DNA from 3 places in the Pantoea sp. SGAir0180 genome. Region 1 is predicted to be linked to each of the others. Evidence: predicted binding sites of a transcription regulator. Region 1 holds the regulator's gene; each other region holds the start of a gene.
The links. The regulator PhoB, encoded in region 1, activates phosphate uptake and scavenging genes when phosphate is short. The targets are predictions, from matches to a motif close to CTGTCATAAAACTGNCNNAT.

Region 1 (2,275 bases):
CGGGCCACCATCAACCACTGGCCTTCGCTGTAGGGCATAACACGAAATTCCATGTGATGCTGGTTATTCAGCACCAGCGTCAGCGGCTTGTCGAAATCGCGCTGGCGCAGATAACGTGAAAATTCAGGATAGCGCAGCAGATTAAGGATATTTTGCCCGTTATCTTCGGGCCAGCGCAGCCCGAGGTGCTGCTGTGCCAGGCCATTGCACCAGAAGATGGTGCCCTCTTCCGTTGTCAGGATAACGGCATCCGGCAGCGACTCTGCACCACTGCGAAACCGTTTGATCAGATGACCCAGCTCACGCCGCCGACGTCGGTTGCGCAGCTGCATTTGATACAGACCGTAAAACAGCGGTTCCCAGCTTGCCTGACCGGAAGGCGGGGTCATCGTGCGATCCAGCCACAGCCAGTGCGACAGCCGCATCAGGTTATAAAAATGCCACAGTAAAATACCGACTACGCTGAGTAACAACAGCCACGGCAGATAGCCGAACAACAGGCCAAGTACCAGCGCAGGCAAACACGCCAGCACCAGTTCGGACAATAATCGCTTCCATGAGAGGCGTTCCAGCACGGTTAAAGCTCCGTTTAAAAGCGGGCAGAGAAACGATAACCTGTTCCGCGGACGGTTTGTACCATGCGATCGTGACCGGTCAGTTCCAGCGCTTTGCGCAGACGGCGAATATGCACGTCAACTGTACGATCTTCAACATAGACGTTGGTGCCCCAGACGTGATTCAGTAGCTGTTCACGGCTGTAAACACGTTCAGGATGGGTCATAAAGAAGTGGAGCAGCTTGTACTCTGTCGGCCCCATCTCCAGCGGCGTGGTTTCCGACATCACCCGGTGCGAGGAGGGATCCAGGCTCAGGCCCTGCATTTCAATTACATCTTCGACCGCCATCGGCGAAATGCGACGCATCACAGCTTTGATACGGGCCATCAGCTCTTTCGGTGAAAACGGTTTGGTAATGTAGTCGTCGGCCCCGACTTCCAGGCCACGCACGCGATCTTCCTCTTCGCCACGTGCGGTCAGCATCATGACCGGAATATCACGCGTCATCGCTTCACGTTTAAGGTGTTTGATAAACTGAATGCCGCTGCCGCCAGGTAACATCCAGTCCAGCAGGATAAGGTCAGGCCAGGGTTCAATCAGCTTACTGACGGCGCTGTCATAATCTTCTGCCTCAATCGGCTGATAATCATTTTGTTCCAGAACGAAACATAACATCTCACGGATTGGAGCTTCATCTTCCACAACTAAAATGCGCTTAGCCATTATGACTCCTGCAGGTAGGACGGCTTTCACTGATATTTGCGGCGCCATTATGCGTCAGTTTTGTGACACTTTTATGAAAAAGTTAGCCATAAAAACCGGCCTGCAACAACCATTTATGACAACATGACGACATGTTTTGTGGCTTTAGTGATGGAGCCAGTATAATCGCCGGGCGATTTGTTATGGCAGGGAGTGTTATGCGCATTATCCATACCGCGGACTGGCACCTGGGGCAGTTCTTTTACAACAAAAGCCGGGCCGCTGAGCATCAGGCCTTTCTGGACTGGCTGCTGGCCCGAATTGAAGAGCATCAGGTGGATGCGCTGATTGTGGCGGGTGATTTATTCGATACCGGCACACCGCCCAGCTATGCACGTGAAATGTTCAACCGCTTTGTGGTGGCGTTACAACCCAGCGGCTGTCAGCTGGTGGTGCTGGCCGGAAATCACGATTCGGTGGCTACGCTGAACGAGTCGCGTGAACTGCTCGCCTGCCTGAATACCCGCGTGATTACCACGCCGCAGGACGGTAACGATGTGCTGATGTTAACGACGCGTCAGGGCGAACCGGGCGCGCTGCTGTGCGCCATTCCTTATCTGCGGCCACGCGATATTATGCGCAGCCAGGCCGGCCAGTCAGGACGCGATAAACAGCGCAGCCTGCTGGAGGCCATTACCGCCCATTATCAGCGCAGTTTTGCTGCCGCGCAGGCGCTGAATCTGGCGCTTCCCATCGTCGCGACCGGCCACCTCACCGCCCTCGGCGTCAGCAAAAGCGACTCAGTGCGCGATATCTATATTGGTACACTGGATGCCTTTCCGGCCTCGGCCTTTCCGCCTGCGGATTATATTGCGCTGGGGCATATTCATCGTGCGCAGCGCGTGGCCGACAGCGATCATATTCGCTACAGCGGTTCGCCGATTCCGCTCAGCTTCGATGAACTGGGCAGCGAAAAAAGTGTGTTCCTGCTGGATTTCAGCCCGTCAGGCCTGACGG
Region 2 (2,275 bases), 820 kb from region 1:
ATTTGCCAGAGCGATGTACCACAGCAGTTTGTTGGGCAGGACATACTTCATAAAGATTTGTCTGGCAGTGAACTCTTCCTCATGACTTTCGTTGTAATCCACCGGATAGTCGTTTTTATAGGCCTCAATCGGCGGTAATCCACAAGATTGCGGCGTATCGCGCATCAGGGCAAAGGCCAGAATCGCAATGGCGATCGCCCCGAAGGCGGGCATATATAGCGCGGCTTTCCAGTCGTTGAACCACGCCATCCCCAGCAGAAACAGCAGGGGCGGAATCCCGCCGCCGACGTTATGCGCACAGTTCCACACAGAAACGATGCCGCCGCGCTCCTTTTGTGACCACCAGTGGACCATAGTGCGTCCGCAGGGCGGCCAGCCCATTCCCTGAAACCAGCCACAGATGAACAGCAGTACGAACATCACCATAATGCTGGAGGTTGCCCAGGGCACAAACCCCATAATCAGCATTACAGCAGCCGCCAGCGTTAAGCCGGCAGGTAAGAAGACCCGTGGATTCGACCGGTCTGACACCGAACCCATAATAAATTTGGAAAAGCCATAGGCGATGGAGATGCCTGAAAGCGCAAAACCCAGATCGCCGCGTGAGAAGCCTTGTTCAACCAGGTAGGGCATCGCCAGGGCGAAATTCTTTCGAACCAGATAGTAGGCCGCATAGCCAACGAAAATTCCGATAAAGATTTGCCAGCGCAGGCGACGGTAGCGTGGATCGATACGATGATCTTCGACCCGGGGCTGGTGTGGTGCAGGTTTAAAAATACTCAACATAGCGGCGGCCCTCCAGGGCGCATTATGATTTTGATTCCCGGCAGGTTGGGCAAAACTCAAGAAAACGGCGATCGGGATGCGCCATTTCGCGCAGAGAATAGACAGAGATACATGGCTTTACTGTGATGAATGACAAATCTGTTACAGATTTATGACAATCTGGCGCAAAAAGCTCAGGCCGATGCGCTGATGCGCACATTTTTCTGCTGACAGGATATGCCCGATGAGAAGATAAAAAGCCTGACCGGCAGATTAATGCGTAACTGCCTGGTTAATGCACAGATGTCAACCAGATAAATCTCCCTGCTGTGCGGACATTGTTTACACTGTCGCTCTGTTTATTTCGGGGTTGTTACCGTGCTTTTATTGATTGTTACTACCATTCTGTGGGCTTTTTCATTCAGCCTGATTGGCGAGTATCTTGCCGGTCAGGTTGACAGCTGGTTTTCGGTGCTGATGCGCCTGGCGCTGGCGGCCGTGGTATTTTTGCCTTTCCTGCGCTGGCGCGGCTATCGCCCCTCTACGCTCCTGCTGTATATGCTGGTAGGCATGCTGCAACTGGGCATCATGTATTTACTGAGTTTCGAAGCCTATCTCTATCTGAGCGTGTCTGAATTCCTGCTGTTTACCGTGATGACGCCGCTGTACGTCACGTTGATCTACGACGTGATCAGTCGACGGCCTCTGCGCGCAGGGTACATTTTCAGTGCGTTGCTGGCTGTGGCGGGCGCGGCAATCATTCGTTATGACAAAGTCAGCGATAACTTCTGGTTCGGCCTGTTGCTGGTACAGTTAGCCAATATTTGCTTTGCAGCAGGTATGGTGGGCTACAAACGTTTGCAGGAAACCCGTCCTGTGCCGCAGCACACGGCCTTTTCGTGGTTCTATCTGGGCGCGGTGCTGATTGCGGTGGTGGCCTGGGCCGTCTGGGGCAACCCGCATAAACTCCCGACCACCTCACTGCAGTGGGGCATTCTGGTCTGGCTGGGCGTGGTGGCGTCCGGACTGGGTTACTTTATGTGGAACTACGGTGCTACGCAGGTCGATGCTGGCACGTTGGGCATCATGAACAACATGCATGTGCCGGCAGGCTTGCTGGTCAACCTGGCGATATGGCAGCAAAAGCCACACTGGCCAAGCTTTATTGCCGGTGCGCTCGTGATAGTAGCGTCCTTGTGGGTCCATAAGCGCTGGGTGGTCGGTAAGAACAATCAACAGTGAAGAAACAAGGCATCGCCGCGCATCGACGCCAAAAGTAGCAGGCCGCTCAGTCTGTTGCGATCCCATGGCGGACGGGGCGCGCGTCGGCAGAAGGCGAGCAAGACGACGTCTGCTCGCCCGGCAGAGCGGACCGGATTGTTATCCCGGTGCGCTTTCTCCGGCGGGACGAGCGTAAGTCGGCGGCTGGTTTAAGCGGGCTTAACTGGCGCAGGGCGATGAATCATCGTCAGCCCCTTGAGGAAATTACGCAGAATCTGGTCACCGCATT
Region 3 (2,275 bases), 990 kb from region 1:
TACCGCCATCTTTGTAGGCCCAGTCAAAGAACTTCAGGACTTCGGCACCTTTCGCCGCATTAGTCTGATCTTTGTAAATCAGGATAAAGGTGGTTGAGGTGATCGGCCATGCATCATTGCCTTTCTGGAAGGTCAGATCCTGAGCAAACGATTTGCTCCAGTCTGCGCCTTTCGCGGCATTAGAGAAGCTGGTTTCGCTTGGCGCAACCGCTTTGCCGTCCGCATCCATCAGTTTGGTATAGGTCAGGTTATTCTGTTTGGCATACGCGTACTCAACGTAACCAATAGAACCTGGCAGACGCTGTACAAAGGCTGCTACGCCATCGTTACCTTTACCGCCCAGACCGGTTGGCCAGTTAACGGTGTTGCCTTTACCAATTTTGCTGTTCCACTCTTCGTTCACTTTCGCCAGGTAGCTGGTGAAAACGAAAGAGGTACCTGAACCATCCGCGCGACGCACCACGTTGATGTTGGTATCGGGCAGTTTCACGCCTGGGTTCAGTTTAACAATCGCAGGATCGTTCCACTTTTTGATGTTACCCAGATAGATGTCGCCAACGGTTTTACCGTCCAGCGTCAGCTGACCAGATTTGATGCCTGGCAGGTTAACCGCCAGCACCACGCCACCGATTACGGTAGGGAACTGGAACAGACCATATTTCTGCAGATCTTCGTCTTTCATAGGCGCATCGGAGGCACCGAAATCAACGGTTTTGGCGATAATTTGTTTTACACCGCCAGATGAACCAATGCCCTGATAGTTGATTTTGCTACCGGTGGCTTGCTGATACTCTGCTGCCCACTTGGCATAAACCGGCGCCGGGAATGTACCGCCAGCACCGGTCAGATCGGTGGCTGCAAATGCAGAAACCGCATTAACGGCAAGAGAGGCGGCGAGGATTCGGGCTACGGTGCTACGCATCAGTGTCATGTTCCCTCCAGGGGAGAAAAGTCAGGCTAAGTGCCTTTTTAGTAAGAGTCAGTGATTGCTGCAGGAGGGAAAATAGGACAGTTTAGTGACAGAAAAATGTAGTTAATATTACAGTTATATGACAGGCACAATTATTGCTCATTTCATAAGACTCCTCTCGAAAAGGACATGTTCGATGAGATTTATGAAGAAGCTTCTGGTGTGCAATGTCGTCCTGCTCTGTACGCTGGCAGGCTTACAGGCTTACAGGCTTACAGGCTTACAGGCTTACAGGCTTACAGGCTTACAGGCTTACAGGCTTACAGGCTTACAGGCGGATGATACGACACCCACGATTCATTTAGATAAATTTTATACCGCAGCTAATAACAGAGGCGCTCTGGCTATATTGGGTTATTACGGCGCCGTTAAACAATCATCCGTCGATGTTGAAGGTGTTATTGCAATGAAAGATAAGATTAAAGACTTAACAAAAACGCTATAAAATCAGGCAAGTAACCTCAGTCAACTCGCCAAAAGCTAAGCAAAAATGATGATACGATAAATAACCTGCAGCGTTCACTCGATGAGGCTAACCGCAAAATCAGCGATCAACAGCGTGCACTGGAGCAATGCAGTAACAAGATCAAATAAATGAAACGCGTGAATCCCGTCGGGGATTCACGCATAAGATGCATTACTCGACCGTTACCGATTTCGCCAGGTTACGCGGCTGATCCACATCGGTGCCTTTGATCAGGGCCACATGATAGGAGAGCAGCTGGAGCGGCACGGTATAGAAGATAGGCGCAATGGCCTCTTCGACGTGCGGCAGAGGAATGATTTTCATTCCTTCGCTGTCACTGAAACCGGCATCCTGATCGGCAAACACGTACAGCAGACCGCCACGCGCGCGCACTTCTTCGATATTCGATTTCAGCTTCTCTAACAGTTCATTGTTCGGCGCCACCACAATGACCGGCATATCGGCATCGATCAACGCCAGCGGACCGTGCTTGAGTTCACCTGCCGCATAGGCTTCCGCATGAATATACGAGATCTCCTTCAGCTTGAGCGCCCCTTCCATCGCGATAGGGTACTGATCACCACGGCCAAGGAACAGGGCATGGTGCTTATCAGAGAAATCTTCGGCCAGGTTTTCAATCAGCTTATCCTGCGCCAGCATTTGCTCAATGCGGCTTGGCAGAGCCTGCAGACCATGCACAATCTCGTGCTCTTTTTCTGCGGACATGCCGTTCAGGCGACCGAGTTTTGCCACCAGCATCAGCAGTACGGTCAGTTGAGTGGTAAAGGCCTTTGTAGAGGCTACACCAATCTCCGTACCCGCTTTGGTCATTAGCGCCA

Region 2: a site for PhoB is predicted at 925-944, ahead of glpT (glycerol-3-phosphate transporter). Genes of this name have one in related genera too.
Region 3: a site for PhoB is predicted at 1,004-1,023, ahead of pstS (phosphate ABC transporter substrate-binding protein PstS). Genes of this name have one in related genera too.

The regions. Positions count from the first base shown of each region.
Region 1 covers NZ_CP028071.1:2,781,337-2,783,611, forward strand. Annotated here, with positions in the region: gene phoR (phosphate regulon sensor histidine kinase PhoR) at 1-575, opposite strand, end outside; gene phoB (phosphate response regulator transcription factor PhoB) at 590-1,279, opposite strand; gene sbcD (exonuclease subunit SbcD) at 1,477-2,275, shown strand, end outside.
Region 2 covers NZ_CP028071.1:3,601,809-3,604,083, reverse strand. Annotated here, with positions in the region: gene glpT (glycerol-3-phosphate transporter) at 1-786, opposite strand, end outside; gene C1N58_RS16900 (carboxylate/amino acid/amine transporter) at 1,144-2,007, shown strand; gene C1N58_RS16895 (YehS family protein) at 2,196-2,275, opposite strand, start outside.
Region 3 covers NZ_CP028071.1:3,767,227-3,769,501, forward strand. Annotated here, with positions in the region: gene pstS (phosphate ABC transporter substrate-binding protein PstS) at 1-931, opposite strand, end outside; gene C1N58_RS17660 (hypothetical protein) at 1,116-1,415, shown strand; gene glmS (glutamine--fructose-6-phosphate transaminase (isomerizing)) at 1,608-2,275, opposite strand, start outside.